DNA from 2 places in the Acidovorax sp. T1 genome. Region 2 is predicted to be linked to the other one. Evidence: predicted binding sites of a transcription regulator. Region 2 holds the regulator's gene; the other holds the start of a gene.
The links. The regulator LexA, encoded in region 2, represses DNA repair genes until DNA is damaged. The targets are predictions, from matches to a motif close to ACTGTATNNNNATACAGT.
Positions count from the first base shown of each region.

Region 1: the regulator LexA is predicted to act here: its motif matches at 2,242-2,259, upstream of imuA (translesion DNA synthesis-associated protein ImuA).

Region 1 is NZ_CP021648.1:2,218,979-2,223,376, reverse strand. It holds gene CCX87_RS10300 (CoA transferase subunit A) at 1-58, shown strand, start outside; gene CCX87_RS10295 (3-oxoacid CoA-transferase subunit B) at 61-699, shown strand; gene CCX87_RS10290 (HD-GYP domain-containing protein) at 809-2,131, shown strand; gene imuA (translesion DNA synthesis-associated protein ImuA) at 2,289-3,164, shown strand; gene CCX87_RS10280 (hypothetical protein) at 3,127-4,398, shown strand, end outside.
Region 2 is NZ_CP021648.1:1,934,996-1,939,393, forward strand. It holds gene CCX87_RS09060 (Tn3 family transposase) at 1-548, opposite strand, end outside; partial or broken gene CCX87_RS09065 (D-2-hydroxyacid dehydrogenase family protein) at 646-1,425, opposite strand; gene lexA (transcriptional repressor LexA) at 2,090-2,764, opposite strand; gene CCX87_RS09080 (asparaginase) at 2,858-3,811, shown strand; gene adk (adenylate kinase) at 3,876-4,398, opposite strand, start outside.

The sequences.
Region 1 (4,398 bases), 280 kb from region 2:
CGCCCATCCCGAAAAGCGCATCGAGAAAAGAACCGTCACAGAGAAAGCAGGAGCCTGACCATGCCTTGGACCCAAGACCAGATGGCCGCCCGTGCGGCCCAAGAACTCGAAGACGGTTTTTATGTGAACCTGGGCATCGGCATTCCCACGCTGGTGGCCAACTTCACAGGCGACAAGGAAGTGTGGCTGCAGTCCGAAAACGGCATGCTGGGCATTGGCCCGTTTCCCACCGAAGACAAGGTGGACGCCGACCTGATCAACGCCGGCAAGCAGACCGTGACCACCATCCCGGGCTCGTCGATCTTCAGCAGCGACCAGTCGTTTGCCATGATCCGGGGCGGAAAGATCAACCTGTCCATCCTGGGCGCCATGCAGGTGAGCGAGCAGGGCGACCTGGCCAACTGGATGATTCCCGGCAAGATGGTCAAGGGCATGGGTGGCGCCATGGACCTGGTGGCCGGCGTCAAGCGCGTGATCGTGCTCATGGAGCATGTGGCCCGCAAAAAAGACGGCACCGAAGACCTGAAGATCCTGCCCCGCTGCACGCTGCCGCTCACGGGTGTGGGCGTGGTGGACCGCATCATCACTGACCTGGCCGTGATGGACGTGACGCCCTTGGGCCTCAAGGTGGTGGAGCTGGCGCCTGGCGTCACGTTCGAGACCCTGCAGGCCAAGACGGGCGTTACGCTGCTGCACTGAAGGCGCTGCTTGACTTGCCTCAAGATGGGCCCGCGCAAGCGGGCCTTTTGCATGGGCGAGCCGCCCCCTCTGGTCTTATATTCAAGGCTGTCCCTTTTGAAGTTTCCGCATGACAGATCCATTCCTGGCGGCCACTGCTACTGCTACAGCCACGGCCACTGACAGCCCGCACTACCTGCGCGCGCTCGCCAACATGGCCGACCGCCGAGCGGTGGTGACCCAGGATGCCATCTATACCGACAACGGCATCAAACTGGTGGAAAAAGGGGCACGCATCGACAGCCGTCTGTATGACCATCTGGTGCAGCACAAGTTGCGCGATCCCATCGACCGGCACCTGACGGTCGAGAATGCGGTGGATGTGCCGGCATTGATCGCTGCCGGGCGCGATCTGGCCGAGCAGAACGCCTTGCCCCAGATGCTGGTGCAGGCCCTCGGCTCTGCCGCCAGGCTGCTGGCGCCCTTGCGCTCACTGCCCCTGCCCGAGCCCATTGCCTTCAAGCTGACGGTGATGCGCGAGCAGCGGCCTGACCTGTTCGAGCACAGCCTGCAGATGATGATGGTGGCTGTTTTCCTGGGGCTGAAAAACGGCCTGGGCGAACGCGACTGCGTGTCGCTGGCGGCCGCTGCGCTGCTGCACGATGTGGGTGTGTTGCACATGGATCCGGCCTGGATGGACCCCCTCAATAAGGTCACTGGCGTGCAGCGCAAGCACCTGGTGGCCCATCCCATCACCTCCATGCTGATGCTCCGGGATGCCGGGGTGTACGCCCGGCCCGTGGAGATTGCTGTGCTGGAGCACCACGAACGCATGGATGGCAGCGGCTACCCGCGAGGCCTGTCCGGGGCAGACATTTCGCCCATGGGGCGCATCCTGCTGCTGGCCGAGGTGGTGGCGGCCTTCTACGAAAAATACACCGACATGCCCGCCCAGCGGCTGTCGCTGATGCTGCGTCTGAACCACCGCAAGTTCCCGGCCGCACTGGTGGCCCATGTGCTGCCGCTGCTGCAGGAAGATGTGGCGCGCGATTCCGCCCTGATGCCGCTGGGCAACGATGCCACGCGCCAGATCGACCTGCTGGCCGAAGCCTTTATCTACTGGGAGCAGCTCAAGGCGGCCTTGCCTGAAGGTGCTGGCACCCAAGCGCCGGCGGGCAGTGCGTTTGCATTTGCCGACACCCGCCTTCTGGCCTTGCAAAAAGCCCTTGTAGAAGCCGGATCGCACCCGCAGCATCTGGGCGAACTGATGGCGCAACTGCAAGGCGACGCTATTGGAATGGCCGAGATGGCCCTGGTAGGGAGGGAGGCTTTGTGGCAGCTGCAAAGCATCCTGAACGCCTGCCATCGCCGCTGGCCCCAACTGTCGGAGCGTGCGACGCCTGCGGATACCGCAGTGGCCGACTGGTGTGATTGGGCGCTGCGCAAGCTGTAGCCGTCTGCCTTTTGGGCATCACAGTTGCCGCGCTCCACCGCATAAAGGGCGGGCCGCCAAAAAATTTCCTTCCCATCAGTTGCGGCGGCATTTGGCCCAGGGCTAAAAATACTGGTTATATTTACAGTGTTTTATTTTCTCAAGCCCCTGTACCGCCATGCCTGCACCACGCCTTTCCCTGCGGGTTGCGTTCGATCTGCCGTCTGCCGTGCCCGGTGTCTGGCATGCGGACACGCTGGGTTCGGGCCCGCAGAAGGTGCTGCCCACGGGGTTTGCGCAGCTTGATGCGCAACTGCCGGGCGGTGGCTGGCCCGTGGGGGCGTTGAGCGAGGTGCTGCAGCCCATGGCGGGCCTGCACGAGTGGCAGCTGGTGCTGCCCGCACTGGCGCAGGCTACGGCCCGGCGGGTGGGGGCCGTGGTGGTGGTGGCACCACCGTGCGAGCCTTTTGGCCCGGCGCTCAAGGCGCAGGGGCTGTCGGCCGAGCGCTTGTGCCTGGTGCGGGCCGATAGCGCCAAGGCCGCGCTCTGGGCGGCCGAACAGGCGCTGCGCTGCCGTGATGTCCTGGCTGTCATGGCCTGGTTGCCGCAGGCACAACCTGCGGCCTTGCGCAGGCTGCAATTGGCAGCGGCGCAGCAACAGCAGTTGCTGTGGGTGTTTCGCCCGGTCAGTGCCGCTCAGCAGGCGTCGCCGGCCTTGTTGCGGCTGCAGGTGCAAGGGCTGGCCCTGCCGAGCGATGCCGCCGCATCGCCCGGCATGCAGGTGCAGATCCTCAAGCGCCGGGGGCCGCCTTTGGCGCAGGGGCTGGATCTGCCAGGCTGCCACCCCAGTCTGGCGCAGGTGCTGGCGGCGCAGGCCGAGCGCCGGCGCGCAGCGCAGTGGATCGCCAATGCCCTGGTGGTGCGCCGCAATGCAGCGCCGGACCTGGGGGCACCCGCGGCGCTGCCGGTGCGTCCGGCGCTGGCGCCTGGGATGGCAGGGCCAGAGAGGAGGGGCCATGCACTGGATCGCGCTGCCGTTGCCCTGGTGCGGTGAGCCCGCAGCACCTTCGGGCGCAGCGATGCACGCCGCAGCGGCTGGCTGGTGGGCCTTGCGCTTTACGCCGCGCGTGGCACTGGTGGATGGCGAGGCGGTGCTGCTGGAGGTGTCCACCACCGAGCGGCTCTGGGGCGGGCGCAATGCCTTGCTGGCGCAGGTGCTGCAGGCCTGGGCCGACGCATCCGGCGGGCTGCCGGATCACCCCGCCACCAGGGAAGCGGGGGCACAACCGCCCGGCACGCAGGCGGTGTGGGGCTGCGGGCGGACGGCTTTGGTGGCGCAGGCCTGGTTGCGCATGGCGCAGGCCGGGCGCGCGCCTCCGGTGCAGAACGTGAACGATTTGCCCTTGCACACGCTGACCGCCCTGCGCCCGCATGGGGCCAGCCTGGAGCGCATGGGATGCCGCACCTGGGGGGCGTTTCGGGCGCTGCCGCGTGCCGGGGTGGCCAGGCGTTTTGGGGCCAAGGTGCTGCGGGTGCTGGACCAGGCGCTGGGCGATGCCCCTGAAGCCCACGCCTGGCTGGAGCTGCCCGAGCAGTTTGCGCTGACCGCCGAGCTGCCGGCACTGGCCGCATCGGCCGATGCACTGCTGTGGAGTGCCAGCCGCTGCCTCACGGTCCTGCAGGGCTGGCTGCAGGCGCGCCAGCAGGGCGCACTGGCGCTGGAGCTGGCCTGGCACCATGACCTGCGGCGCATCGATGGCGTGGCCATTGCCCCCACGCAGGCCCTGCCGGTGCGCACCGCCCAGGCCACGCAAGACATGGCGCACCTGCGGCGCCTGTTGTCTGAAAACCTGGCGCGCACGGCGCTGGCGGCGCCTGTCAACCAGATCACGCTGCGCCTGCTCGAATCTGCCCCGTTGCCACACCGCAGTGCGAGCTTGCTGCCGCCTGGGGATCGCGGGGGCGGTGGCTGCGACGAGCCGGGTGGCACACCCGGCGAGGCCTTGCACCAGTTGCTTGAGCGCCTTTCGGCCCGCCTGGGAGCCGACCATGTGCTGGCCCCCGTGCTGCAGGCCGACCACCGGCCCGAGCGCATGCAGCAGTGGTGCCCTGCGGCCGAGGTGCTGGGCCAGGACCGCGCGCACCCCGGCACCCATGCCACAGGCCCAAATGCACCCGATGCCACCCTGTGGCCCACCTGGCTGTTGCGCCCACCCCGGCGGCTGGCGGTGCAGGGCAACCGCCCCTGCCACCACGGCTTGCTGCGCTTGCTGGCGGGGCCGCACCGG
Region 2 (4,398 bases):
GTTGCCAGGGCCAGGTTCTCGACAACCTGAAACGCAGATCGGGCCAGGTCGAGCACCACACGCTGGCCTGGCAGGACGATCCTGTTGTCGAAGAGCCATTCCTGCGCGCAGGCGAGGAGGTCATCGACGGAGGAGGCGTCGATCGCCTGCTGGGACAAGGCTGCCTGTAAGCGTGCCTCGGCGTTGGAGTCGTAGGTAGAGAAGAGGAGTTGTTCTCGAACCCAAGCCCTATGGTTGCTGATGGTCCGGTCGGCATTCGAGTACAGCGACTTGAGGGAGGCAATCGCGGTCGAGTGGATGCCCAGTTGCTCGCACAGCATTGTCAACATCGCACTCGGCATCTTGAGCGCGGCATCGGCATTCCTGCCAGTCAGCGCGAGGAACGACAGCTGCACGGCCAGTCCCAGGTGGTAGCGCTTCGCGTAGCCACTGTTCCTGATCTCCCTGATCAACTCGTCCGGTAGACGGCAGTGCAGCTGCACGTCATCCGCATTCATGCCAGACGGCAGCTTTTCGTAGCCTACGAATCTGTATCGGTAGCTCGACATCAGCGTTCTCCTTCGCTCCGGGGAACACTATAAATCGCAGCTAAGTTGTTGTCGCCAGAGGCTTATTTGGAGATGGATTCCGAAATTGCACGGAAACCGAGACTACCCCGATCAGGGCGTCGGGCTCAATCAATTCGGCGCGCGAGGTGTTGACCAGCAGCGCGGTGGGTTTCATGCACGAAAGATCTTCCAGTGAAATCATGCCTCGGGTCTCGTCATTGAGCCGCAGGTGAAGAGACAGTACATCGCATTGCGAGAAGAACTCTTCCCGGTTGGTGGCAGCCTGGTATCCATCGGCCAGTGCCTGGGCGCGGGAGGCCTCACGACCCCAGACGCGCACGCTCATGCCAAATGCGCGGCCGTAACCCGCCACCAGTTGCCCGATGCGGCCGTAGCCCCAAATGCCCAGTGTTTTTCCCCGCAACACGCTTCCGAGGCAGAAGTTTGGTGGCATGGAAGCCGCCTTCAGGCCGGACTGTTGCCAGGCGCCGTGCTTGAGGTTGGCGATGTATTGCGGCAGTCGCCGCATGGCGGCCATCACCAGTGCCCAGGTAAGTTCGGCCGGGGCCACTGGCGAACCCACTCCCTCGGCCACCGCAATGCCGCGTTCGGTGCAGGCGGTCACATCAATGTGGCTTCCGATCTTGCCGGTTTGGGCAATCAGTTTTAGCCGGGGCAGCTTTTCAACCAGCTGGCGCGTGATCTGGGTGCGTTCACGCACCAGCACGATGATGTCTGCATCCTTCAGGCGCACAGCCAGTTGCCCCTGACCTTTCACCGTGTTGGTGTACACCTTTGCCGAATAGGGGTCGAGCCGGCTCGCGCAATGGAGTTTGCGCACCGCATCCTGATAGTCATCCAGAATCACAATGTTCATCCCGCCATTGTGCCTTGGCGAGAGCTGGGCGGCGACTGCGCAGCTCTGACGGCCTTGAGCAGAATGCAACGCTTTGTGGCACCTGTGGCACCACAGCCAGGGGCGCAGCCATCAATGGCGCCATGTCTCGCATGCCGTCATTCGCTCCAGCTCTGCGCAGACATCGGCCATGCGGCCCGAGATGACCATGCGCCCGACCTCTGTGCGTGATGTCGCATGCAGAACGCGCACCGGGCGCCGGGCGCTATGGCGGCTGCCAGTGGCCGGCCCGCTGAAGCCGGAAGGTGCACTTTGCACGCGACCAGCAGCGTGGCGGTGGGTGCCGGCAGCCAAGGCCGGTGGTTGGAAATGTGGCCTCGATGTCGCGGCGGTGCTGGGCACCGCGCAAGATGAAAGCCCTTCGGGGGCGCTGCCGGCGATGCGGGCCGCAGGCACAGCACTGCGCGAATCATCCGTGTATCGCCCGGGTTGCAGCCAGTGCACCAAGGCGTGAAGGGGTTGGGAAAAGGCAGAAAGAGCGAACAAGGCAAGTCCCATGTGAAAACTCCGTGTATCAGGGGTTGAGCACAGGCAGGATTGCAACGCGATGCGCACTCTCAGGGCTGGAAAACCGTTACCGATTTGCCAAACGCCCGCCACCTGAGGTGCGCAACTGAGATCGCAATTACATGAGGATGGTGTTTCGGATCAAGCCCACTGCCAGGCCTTCGATCTCGAACGGCTCGCCCGGTTGGACAACGATCACGGGGTAATCGGGGTTCTCGGGAAGCAACTCGATGGTGCCGGCTGTTCGGCGCAGACGTTTGACGGTGACATCATCACCTAGCCTTGCCACGACGATTTGGCCGTTACGCGCTTCGCGTGTGGATTGCACGGCGAGCAGATCGCCGTCCATGATGCCGGCGTCGCGCATGGACATGCCGCGCACCTTGAGCAGGTAGTCGGGCTTGTGTTGAAACAGGCTGTTTTCCACGCTGTAGGTCTGGTCCACGTGTTCCTGCGCGAGAATGGGCGAGCCAGCCGCCACGCGACCGATCAAGGGCAAGACCAGTTGCGACAACCCTGGCATGGGCAGACTGAACTGGGTGCCGCGCGCTGCATTAATGGAGCGCACTGTGTCGCTGCGCAGGCGGATGCCGCGGGATGTACCGCTGACCAGTTCGATAACGCCTTTGCGCGCAAGGGCTTGCAGGTGTTCTTCGGCCGCGTTGGCTGATTTGAAGCCCAGTTCCGCGGCGATTTCAGCCCGTGTCGGTGGCGCACCCGTGCGGGAAATGGCCATCTGGATCAGGTCCAGGATTTGTTGCTGGCGTGCAGTGAGCTTGGGGTTGTCGAGCATGGCATTTCCAGTGTGTGTCACCAGGGTGGCGGGTAACCGTGTATTTACTGTGTATTAATCCAGTAGCTGTATTTTTCACCAGTTTTTCAAAGGATGCAAGTGAGCGCGCAAAAAATTGTCGTATTGGGAACGGGTGGAACCATCGCTGGCAAGGCTGCAACGCAGGGAGACAACATTGGCTACACCGCCGCGCAAGTGGGCGTGGAGCAGTTGTTGCACGCTGTGCCCGGCTTGCAGGCGGTAGCCCGTGGCGGTCTGGTGGCTGAGCAGATCGCGCAGTTGGACAGCAAGGACATGGAGTTCAGTGTGTGGCGCTCGCTTGCGCAGCGTTGTGCCAGAGCGCTCGCTGATCCCCTGGTGCGCGGACTGGTCATCACCCATGGCACCGATACGCTGGAAGAGACTGCCTGGTTTTTGCACTCGGTGCTGGATGCCCACAAGCCCGTGGTGCTGACCTGTGCGATGCGCCCTGCAACGGCTTTGACGCCCGATGGTCCGCAAAACCTGCTCGACGCCGTCGCCGTGGCGATGACAGCGGGGGCGCGGGGCGTTGTGGTGGTGGCTGCCGGCGTGGTGCACGGCGCACAGCGTGTCCAGAAAGTGCACCCCTATCGGGTGGATGCATTCAGCTCCGGTGATGCCGGACCGTTGGGCTGGGTGGAGGAGGGAGCGGTGCGTTTGGCACAAAATTGGCCTTTAGCGCAAGCAGGGCAAGCGCAATGCGCTATTGAAAATATAGTGAATTGCGCGCAATGGCCGCGCGTCGAGGTGGTCATGAGCTATGCGGGTGCCACGGGAGCTCTGGTGGACTCGCTGGTGCGCGATGGTGTGCAGGGCATCGTGGTGGCCGCAACGGGCAATGGCACGATTCACCAGGCCCTCGAATCGGCACTGCTGCGCGCGCAGGCGGCTGGTGTGAAAGTGGTGCGTGCCACGCGCTGCCCGGAGGGTCAGGTGCTGCCCAAGCCCGGCGATGCTCTACGGGACTCCCGGGGCCTGTCTGCGGTGAAGGCACGCATTGCGCTGATGCTGGAGCTGCTGCCTTGATTAAACGGTGGCCGAGTGGTAGTGGTGGGCGGCCACGGGCCGTTGCTGGCCCATGCCGCCACGCTTAGCTGGACAGGGCCTGTAGTGCGCGCGCAGTGATCTCCTCGACGCTGCCCGTGCCGCTGATGGCGCGGTACTTGGGGGCTGCGCCAGGCTCGGTCTTGGCCCAGTTGCTGTAGTAGTCCACCAGGGGGCGCGTCTGGTCGCTGTACACCTGCAGGCGCTTCTTGACGGTTTCTTCCTTGTCGTCTTCGCGCTGGATCAGTTCTTCGCCCGTCACATCGTCCTTGCCTTCCACCTTGGGCGGGTTGAACTTGACGTGGTAGGTGCGGCCGCTGGCGGGGTGCGAGCGGCGGCCGCTCATGCGTTCGATGATGGCGTCGAACGGCACGTCGATTTCGAGCACATAGTCGAGCTTGACGCCCGCGTCCTTCATGGCATCGGCCTGGGGGATGGTGCGGGGGAAGCCGTCAAACAGGAAGCCGTTGGCACAGTCGGGCTGTGTGATGCGTTCCTTGACGAGGCCGATGATGATGTCATCGCTGACCAGGGCACCCGAATCCATCACGGCCTTGGCCTGCAGGCCC